DNA from 3 places in the Paenibacillus wynnii genome. Region 1 is predicted to be linked to each of the others. Evidence: riboswitches for the same ligand, from Rfam matches in the RefSeq annotation. Region 1 holds a riboswitch; each other region holds the start of a gene.
What was found. Region 1 has a riboswitch for cyclic di-GMP ahead of PWYN_RS07365 (DUF4234 domain-containing protein). Riboswitches for the same ligand answer to the same signal wherever they lie in the genome.

Region 1 (3,281 bases):
GCCTAACTGCAGTTGTCCCTCCATTAAATATATAAAAGTACGTCTTCCCGCTTCTTGGTTAAACACCAGTTCCTGCCCTTCGCTCATGCGTCCCAGATAAATGGTCATATCCTGAGCAATATCCACGACCTCTTCTGCGCCTACACCAGCCACAACAGGAAGCAGCACGCCTTCGAGCTTCACGGGATCGAATCGTCCAGTCATATACGATGGTTCAGTTCCGCGTACTCGGGGCATAAACCATAGTTGCAGCAGACGAACAGGCTCATCCTCTGACGGATTATGTTCCGTATGAATTGCACCCGTACCTGCCGACATCCGCTGAATGCCGCCGAAGGTGGTTTCGGCTACATTACCTAAGTTATCCTCATGCCGCAACCTTCCGGACAATACAATCGAGACGATCTCCATATCGCTGTGCGGATGAGCACCAAACCCTCTACCGGGAGCAATAGTGTCGTCGTTGCAGACCCTCATGGGACCAAACCTCGTATTATCAGGATCGTAGAAATCCCCGAACGAAAAGATGTGACTGCCCTTAAGCCAGCCATGACCAAAGTGATGGGCGGATTCCGCTGAGTATACCTGGATCATTGTATCCCTCCTTGTCATTCAAGCTTAAAAATATTGTAGCAGAAAGTGGAGGGAAACAAAAAAACAGCAGCCCGCCCTTTAGATCGAAACCGTTGGGATAAAATGCAACTCACCTTCTCATACTAAGAATAAAAAGATGGAGGTGAATGTCATGCCGAAAAATAGTGCAGATCCCAAATATGACCGTGCAGATAATAAAGCAGATCGAAAAGAGTATCAACAAAGTGTAGATAATTTCACTAAAGAAGCCAAAACGGTGACAAGCGAGAAAGCTGCCGATTATGTCCCAAGTTTAAATAATGTTCCCAAAAATGAAATTTAAGTAGCAATAAAGCTGCTCTACCGTCTCTTTATGACGGGAAAGCAGCTTTTTGTGTAGACTCTAAATTCAGATTCATGAGTGTCGGATCAATCCGGCATAAACATTCCTATTAAAATAAAGATCCAGGATAGCGAACCCAGCACAATTAACAGTATTTGTCGTCCCCGCAATCCAGTTCTTCTGGGTTTACCGACCTGAACCTTATCCCATAAATCATTTAAGACACTTTGTACCATTGCAAGCGGAAGGGTAGATATGAAACATAACAACCAATAAGGATCAGATAACCTCATTAGTACGAACGAGATAGTGATCACCAAAACGATAGGACCCGGATAGATATCGCGTTCAACTTCCCTTTCCTTGATTAAATCACGATATTCTTTATGCGTTTTATAAATTAGAAAGAAATTATAAATAGGAATAAATAATCCTACTGTTCTTAATTGAGGGCTGAAATTCAGGAATTTATAAGCTTTTATCCTTGTCCAATTTTTGTAATACCAGTAGATATCATAGACTCCAAACGTAAGTATAGATAAAAGTGCAAATTGCCATACCGGTTGGTAAAAAGAAAACGGGTCTTGCTGTAACTCAAAGTAACTGTTCGATTTGATCTTTCCTATTTGTGCCATGTAAGTAGTCATCCCTTCGCTATAATACTTAACGCGTATAATCTAAATACTCCTCAATGTATTACCTCCCGCCACCACACATTCAACTAAAAAACAGAACAAAAAAAGGCTCCAGGCATATAGAGCCCCGGAACCTTTTCGGTAGTTCCCCTCATCCCTTAGGCGGCCTGGCAATCATGACCGCTTAACGGTTTTAGATCCATAGCTTTGTGTCATCACCTTTCAGTGATTTTACGATTTACTTGGGTAAGACTTAAGCGGCACAATATCAGCGCCACATCTTAATTTAAAAACAGTATACAGGAAAAAGGGAATCGGAGGAATCTTTACTGCGGATTCCCTTTTTCATACTATCTCCCACTCTGTCAAGGACAGCTTATTAGTTAAAGATTGTAGTTCCTTCGGAACTTCAACATAACACATTAATTCTAAGCTGTTTCCATCTGGATCATTAAAATAAACCGATGCATTCCCCTGATTTGGTCGAACAAATGGCTCAATAGAAGTTCTGGTTCCGAAAGGTACGGCTTCTATTTCAATTGAATGCAACCATTCTAAAGAAACCTTTAAATCTTCAAAGGATACCTGAAAAGCTATATGGCGTAGCGAAGGGTGGTATGGTGTTTCATATTCCTTCCCTTCCCACAAACCTATCCAACTCCTCCCTTCCTCAATCCAAAAGAAAGCAGTATTATCATCACGCCAAGCAAATTTCAATCCCAACTTTGTATAAAACTCGATTGAGCGTTCTAAACTCTTCACGGGTAAATGGGCTTCATACAATCCTTTTATCAATTTCTATCCCTCTCTTCTTTATCACTACTTTAGAATATCGTTCGGTTGAAGATAATCAGTACTTTTTAGGACCATTGTTTTCTTCATCAAATCATATTGAAAATGATAGATCTCTATGAAATCCTGACCTGCCCCATAACCACCCGTCACGATAAGTTCCCCATTGATAGCTTGTAAAGAACGGCTCGACAATTGGCCTATATGGGTCCAGATCTCGTCTGAGTTTATTTCAAAAGATATCGGAAAAGCTTCATTGTTACTTACGCCATAAAGGTAAGTCTCTAGAGCATGACAATCGGTATAACGCGGGACAAACGCGAATATATCCGTTCCTTCCAAGGTGAATTGCTGCATTTCAATCGGTGAATCATTGGGTTGTACAATTTCGAAATCCATTGGAAATTTCATTACTTTGGTTGAATGCTCTCCTGATTTGGATTCCCACACCAACTCATAATCCCCTGACCACCTAAAGTCAGTCTCCAGACCCCAGCAGCTAGGCGCTCCTAAAGGGGATGCTTTCACTTTAGTAGTAGGTATGACAAGTAAACGCCCATCCACATGATTACCAATAGCTCTAATCGCGTCATCTTTTTCCTCTAATTTAGAACCTGTTGTAGACGTATCAGGAAGAGCGGATGTACTGGGTAAACCATTTCTAAGGCTCTCCGTTCTATCTCCGCAAGCTGTAACCATAAGTGTCAGCAATAACATCCACAATAGAATAACATTTCTCATTTAGCTGATCTCCTTTTATTTCCTTAGCTAATTCTACAATAACAGCCAGTTATTTGAAAAGGCTGCCCCTCAATGACGGCAGCGACGGCAGCCTCAGTGATTCATAAAGAATAAGGAAGCACAACACAAAATAAGGGACTGCCCCTAGCCGTTATGGCTTATGGACAGTCCCTCTTTTGATTTATCTTGGAACTAAG
Region 2 (3,281 bases), on a different contig from region 1:
CGGTAAGCTGCCCAGAGGTGTTGGATCTTCCAATACCACCTGTTCTTCATCTATTACTTGTTCTTCAACTTTCACTTGATCAGGAGTATCCGTACCTTCTTCGGTGCCAGGGCCAAGAGGAATTGGGTCTTCAATGACTTCGACTGTTCCAGGACCCTGTGGAACCGGGTCTTCAATGACTTCGACTGTTCCAGGACCCTGTGGAACCGGATCTACAATGACTTCGACTGTTCCAGGACCCTGTGGAACCGGATCTACAATGACTTCGACTGTTCCAGGACCCTGTGGAACCGGATCTACAATGACTTCGACTGTTCCAGGACCTAAAGGAATCTGATCATCTACGATGATAATCGGCGATGGCGATGGTGATTGTGATGGTGATTCAGTTTCTGTTGTTGGCGATGGCGATGGCGATGGTGATGGTGATTCAGTTTCTGTTGTTGGCGATGGTGATTGTGATGGTGATTCAGTTTCTGTTGTTGGCGATGGTGATGGTGATGGTGATTCAGTTTCTGTTGTTGGCGATGGTGATGGTGATGGTGATTCAGTTTCTGTTGTTGGCGATGGTGATGGTGATGGTGATGGTGATTCAGTTTCTGTTGTTGGTGATGGTGATGGTGATGGCGATTCAGTTTCTGTTGTTGGCGATGGTGATGGTGATGGTGATTCAGTTTCTGTTGTTGGCGATGGCGATGGTGATGGTGATTCAGTTTCTGTTGTTGGCGATGGTGATGGTGATGGTGATGGTGATGGCGTTGGTGTTACACACTTTACGATCTCTATCATGCCACTCCAAAGCTCACCTGTTCCTGGGTGCCCGGTAATTTGATAAGCCTTGAACATATAATTCCCAACAATATTATTGGGATTGTATGATAACGTTTGTGTTATACCCGAATTAAGCGGACCAACCGTACCTGTCGCAATAATGGCTCCAGCTTTCGGGTTTCCGGTTGTAGCATAATACAATTCCCAAGTCACTTCTCCAATCATATTACCCGATCCATGATTTTGAACATCTGCTTTCACAATAGAACATTCTCCATTAGAAGTGGTAAATACAAGTGAAGATTTATCCCAGCTATCACCCTTATCCTTACCCCCTGCAAAAACGGGCGACCCAATACCCATAACTAACAAACACGCCAGTAAGACACTCAAAATCCTCATGTTATTATCTCCTCTCAGATACACTGCTTCTAAGAGGGCCGGTTACACTACCAGCTCCGTATAACCCAAGTGTCCAAGTAAAGGATTATACATCATCGCTTCCCTAATTTTCTTTCATTACAAAGATTTCGAGCATCATACCCCCTTTAGAAACTGAAGAACATCTCCGAATTGAATTTTCTACAAAATAACTCTTTTTTCGACATTTCGAGATAACAATAAAGGGATAAAACTTTTGCATCACACCTTTCGAGCAAGGTTTGCCTGCATGATAAAAGTCATATCCCAAATTAATTATATGAGCGATATTACCTATTCTTAATGTAAATCTATCGCTCTTTATCTATATCGTCAATATTTTTATTTTTAATTAATTTTTTTTACAATTCAATGATTTTAGTTTTAAATTTTTCCTCAGTTAGTAGAGTTAGATACGCTCCCGACCCTTGATGACACAGGTTTTTTCAATCTTTATATGACCGATATAACTCTAAACATAAGCTCTTTCTCTTCTTAATATCATTACCAAATAAACCATTTAATTAATCTATATCTTCAATTCCCCTAATCTAAAAAACTGATATCTAACAAATCCACAATAGTTTTACATGAAAAATTGCATAATGTTACTTTTTTGTTCACAAAGCCACAATCTTAACAACGTTTTTAAGTTTCATCTAAATCTAGTAATTGATTGGAGAATAAATCCTATATCCCACTTAAATTCGCCATTTTTCGAGCTATGGGGATGGATAGACTCCTGACCCATATGATGCTGCACATTAACCAAAACTCCAGACTTTCCCGTATGAGGTATAAAAGATAACAAAAAATACGGCATTTCTGCCGTTTTTTTGTTCATGATTAAAGTTATGCATAGATTTACTTCGAGACTATGGATCTATTTGCCAACAATCTTACTTATAGATTTCTATGATATTTGTAGTCGTTACACGTACACGCTCGAACTCTTCCCGGCCAATCCGTAATCCACCTTTGCGGTAGCGATTCGTTGTGGTCTCCGAGGCCATATCCTGACCGTTAATGCGAACTCGTGCTTCATCACTATTTAAATGATAGACAAATTGGACTGAAGCTCCCGCAAATTCGTAGTCAAAACGCAGTCCATCTAAGGTTTTCGGTAACACCGGGTCGAGGATCAAGTCGCCTGCCTCTTGGCGGATGCCCAGAGTATTCGTAATTAATTGATTCATATAGATCCCCGGACCGCTCGAATAAATTTTCCAGCCCCCTTTTACCGGCACCGTTCCGCTTCGCAACTCATCAAATCTCTCTTGTGCTTCGTAGCGTGTGTTGAACTTGCCATCGGAGCTGCTAAAGTATGCATTGCTTTGCCTCAGGTCAGCATTGGGAACAACATCCTGAATGCCAATAGGATTGATCTGCGCGAGTCCGCTCCACACTTCTTCACCTTTACCCAGCTTAGCCATGGCTTCAATATATCGAATATGTGCATGCACATATTGCAGTCCGATCTCTCGACCGAAATTTGCAGCTTGTTCCGCTCGTTTAAAGTGGGTGCTTACACCCCCTGCATACTCAGCAGGTCGATTCATCAGCCTTACACCGTCCGGGCAGAACAGTTTATCACGTATGATGTCATAATGTGCCGCCGCTTGTTCAGGTGTCAACAGCTCACTAATCATACTGCGTGTCATAGGCAGCAGCCTATAGTGGATACCTGTCTCTGTATCGCTTGGATGGACCATTAATTTCACCTGATCAGGATTCTCCATGTACAGAAAACCCGGTATAACTTCGGTCTGGAGCATGTAGCGGTTAAAATCCGAGCGGATTCCATCTGCTAGACTACGCAAATCAGCCGCTATAAGAGGATCGACAGCATTCATCATTTCCGAAAATTGATTAAAGCTCTGATAGGTTAACGCTACGGTCCAACTGCTGACCATATACTGCTTCAGTTGAGCATTTGCGGGCTGCAGGGTGTCATCCCAGTCGCCGTCTCCATAGGAAGAAAGATGTGTTCCCTCTAGGAAATGATCCTTGATATACGCTATTTCCTTTAGAGCATGATCTAATATAGTCGCCGTCTCCATCGAAAAATCAAAACCATGTTTGCTTGTATA
Region 3 (3,281 bases), 580 kb from region 1:
TCTACCTGAACGAGCCGCTTAAGCAGTTCTTTGCGTTCCGCACTATTCAGAGGGGAGGGGGAGCTTGGTGATTCCGCTTGGCTGTTCAGCCAACGGAGCTCCTGTTCAGCGTTCACATGCCCGAATTCATAAGCGATGGTTTGTGTATATATTTGAAGCATCCGGTGATAGGCATCCCATCCGGTAAGTACATCCGCCGGAGCATTCTCCCAAATCAGAGAAGCAGGTAATGCAACCAGATCGTCGCGGGTTAACTCATAGGTTTCAGGGTTAAGCCATTTAGCCATAGTGTTTGGTTTCCGCTCAAGCGGGTCAATATTAGCTCCCAGATGGCCGTGAATTCGAATGTTGGCAATCAGTTTGGATGCTCTTACGGCCTTCTTAAGCCATTCCGTATTTCCGGAAACTACTGGCTGTGGGTCTTGCTGTTCTTCTGCAGTCAATGGAGGAGGTCCAGAAATTGTAAAAAGGTCCCGGTAATTATGTTCTACAGAAGCCGGATCTTTGACGAATTGCTCATATTTCTCTTGGATATAACCGAGATTGGGTCCGTAATATTTACTCCAAAGGGATTCGTTGTGGGGCTCTTTGGCTGCCATGAATAAATCCTCCTAACGGATGAACTCCAATTTAAGCGCAAGTATAGGCGCTTTCAGAGCTGCGATGATTGCGTTTTCATTCTATAATAATCATAACCTAATTTAAATTTTATTACCTTATACTATTGTGCTACTTTCGTCTGTTGTAATCAATTCATACTTTTGTCCAATCCGTTCGCAAAACGGTATAGGTTTATACCTTATTCATATAACGAATGCTAACAATCGCTATCAAACCAAAGGACTATGAAAATGATCTTACCGTCCTACTTTTTTCTTAAAAACCCCCGTTTCAACATTTAAAAATTGGGTATTTATTAATTACATACCAGAGCACTAGTTTTCTACATACTATATTAATAGTTAATCACTCCTTATAAACGCTGTTATTGGTACAAGTATTGCCAAAATCAGCTATTTGTCTCTCTATTCTTATCAATAAAAATTACACAAATCGACACACTTTTCCTTCAATACCTTGTATAATGTTATTGCACAGAGCTGAATCATCGAAATACAGACCGACCCTTTAATATTAGAGGGTACAGTAAAGGGTAAACCTGCTGAAAGGCAGGGACACAAAGTCTCAGGTCTAAGGTAGAAATACTATGATGGCTGGACTGCCTGGGGACTTAGAATCTTAGGAGGAGATTTTTTTGGAAATGTCCAACCAGGTGGATAACGGAGGGCTACGTGAGATAGATCTGGATTTAGAATGGGTCTATTTGCTCCTAAAGGCTAAAAAAGCAGGGATTAAAGCCGAAGAGGTTCGGCAATTCTTCAATGAGAGATCTTTACAGGTCATGTAAAAGAGTCTACACGATGAGGCAGCTACATACGAAAAAGCACAGCGACCTTCGCTGTGCTTTTTGCAAATATAAGCAAAGTATAAGTTTTCAGTATACTTTGTTTATATTTCTTCTTGGTGCTTTTAAATTAATCTGCTTTTTGGTCAAGACGCCATTTCTGATAATCCAGAAACTCCTTAAACTCCTGTTTGCTAACGCCTGAAGCCATAGCATCCTGTACAAGGCCGAACCAATCGGAATCCAGAAGGGCCTCTTCAGTCTCGGAAAGCTCACCATAAAGTAGAATATGCATAGAAACCTGAAGCGCATCGGCGATCTTTTCAATGAACATGATAGAGGGATTGGATTGAATGTTTCTTTCGACATTGCTTAGGTAAGATTTGGCAACATGAGCTCTATCCGCAAGTTCGGATAGGGAGAGATCTTTCTCCAGACGTAGCTGATGGATGCGTTGACCCAAATTCTCTGGCATGTGACAACGCCCCTTAACGATATTTAATACTATTATAACAAAAATCAAATCAATGAACAAAGTCTAATACATTGGGATAATTAGGGAAGTTGGACGCCTCTTGAGCTGACATAAAGGTCATACCACTCTTTTCGGGACAATTCCAGTTGGTCTGCATCTCCGCAAGCAGCGATACGTTGAGGATTGACTGTTCCGATGACTGGCTGAATAGCTGCCGGATGAGTCATTAGCCAAGACAAAACGATGGCTTCAGGTGTAGTGCTCTTCTCTTCAGCAAGAGACTTCACCATAGCGGCGGTATTCACGACATTCTCCGGCTGATCATCCAGCGGACGACCGCTGAATATACCTTGGGCGAGCGGTCCCCATGCCTGAACTTGAATATTCTCCATACGGCAGTGCTCAAGCGTCCCCTCAGGAAAGGTGTTATCTTTCCAAGGCGCGCGGTTTACACTCACAACAGTATCCAGCCAGGCAATTTTCGCGAGGCTCATGTCCAGTTGGTTAACGATAAAAGGGTCGTCACAGGATGCCTGAAGCAGCTTAATCTGGGCGGCGCTCATATTGGAGACTCCGAAATGACGGACTTTGCCAGCGGCCTTTAGCTGACGCAGTGCAGCGCCTATTTCCTCCGGGTCCATTAATGGATCGGGGCGATGCAGCAGCAAGATATCAATATACTCCGTCCCTAACCGGGATAGGATTCCATCTACACTGTTAAGAATGTGTTCGCCCGAGAAATCAAAAACATTGGAAACATCCCCCGGCTCCATCAACTTAATTCCGCATTTGGATTGAAGAATTATTTCTTCCCGCAGCCTTGGACGCTCTTTGAAGATCTGGCCGAATACCTTCTCTGCTTTCCCACGGGTGTATATATCAGCGTGGTCGAACATATTGATGCCAATGGAGAGCGCGGCATCCACGGCCTCATGCCCCTGCTTAATGTTCTCCAGCGTAATGGGCTCGCGATCCCAGCCTCCGCCAAGACCCATACAGCCCAGTGCAATACGGCTGGCCGGAATGCCGCGTTTGTTCAAAGGTAACGTTTTCAGCAATGAAATCCCTCCGTGTATATTTATCAATAAAAGCCAAGAACACCCCTACCTCTATAGGTTGGGGATGAATCGGCGGTTTAAGAAACCGAACATATGTGCTAATATTTCCCTATAACCCTTTTGAAAGGAGATGTGTGGCATGCTGTCATCGGATCAAGATTTTGGTTCACAAAAACGGGTCCATAAAGCTTATAAGTACCGAATCTATCCGACAAAGGAACAACAGCAACTCATCCATCAGATGTTTGGTTGTTGCCGTTTCGTCTTCAATCATTTCTTGGCATTGTGGAACGATACCTATGCGACAACAGGCAAAGGCTTATCCTACAACACCTGTGCCACA

Region 2: another riboswitch for cyclic di-GMP. It lies ahead of PWYN_RS29270 (LPXTG cell wall anchor domain-containing protein); the one in region 1 lies ahead of PWYN_RS07365 (DUF4234 domain-containing protein).
Region 3: another riboswitch for cyclic di-GMP. It lies ahead of PWYN_RS28665 (anti-repressor SinI family protein); the one in region 1 lies ahead of PWYN_RS07365 (DUF4234 domain-containing protein).

What each region holds. Positions count from the first base shown of each region.
Region 1 covers NZ_JQCR01000002.1:1,061,557-1,064,837, forward strand. Annotated here, with positions in the region: gene PWYN_RS07360 (pirin family protein) at 1-594, opposite strand, end outside; gene PWYN_RS29590 (hypothetical protein) at 746-916, shown strand; gene PWYN_RS07365 (DUF4234 domain-containing protein) at 1,003-1,551, opposite strand; cyclic di-GMP riboswitch class I at 1,710-1,797, opposite strand; gene PWYN_RS07370 (VOC family protein) at 1,897-2,346, opposite strand; gene PWYN_RS07375 (hypothetical protein) at 2,371-3,084, opposite strand.
Region 2 covers NZ_JQCR01000003.1:202,042-205,322, reverse strand. Annotated here, with positions in the region: gene PWYN_RS29270 (LPXTG cell wall anchor domain-containing protein) at 1-1,173, opposite strand, end outside; cyclic di-GMP riboswitch class II at 1,201-1,285, opposite strand; gene PWYN_RS16135 (GH36-type glycosyl hydrolase domain-containing protein) at 2,091-3,281, opposite strand, start outside.
Region 3 covers NZ_JQCR01000002.1:1,637,533-1,640,813, reverse strand. Annotated here, with positions in the region: gene PWYN_RS09920 (2-oxoglutarate dehydrogenase E1 component) at 1-599, opposite strand, end outside; cyclic di-GMP riboswitch class I at 1,143-1,227, shown strand; gene PWYN_RS28665 (anti-repressor SinI family protein) at 1,262-1,408, shown strand; gene PWYN_RS09915 (helix-turn-helix domain-containing protein) at 1,536-1,880, opposite strand; gene PWYN_RS09910 (aldo/keto reductase) at 1,961-2,938, opposite strand; gene tnpB (IS200/IS605 family element RNA-guided endonuclease TnpB) at 3,078-3,281, shown strand, end outside.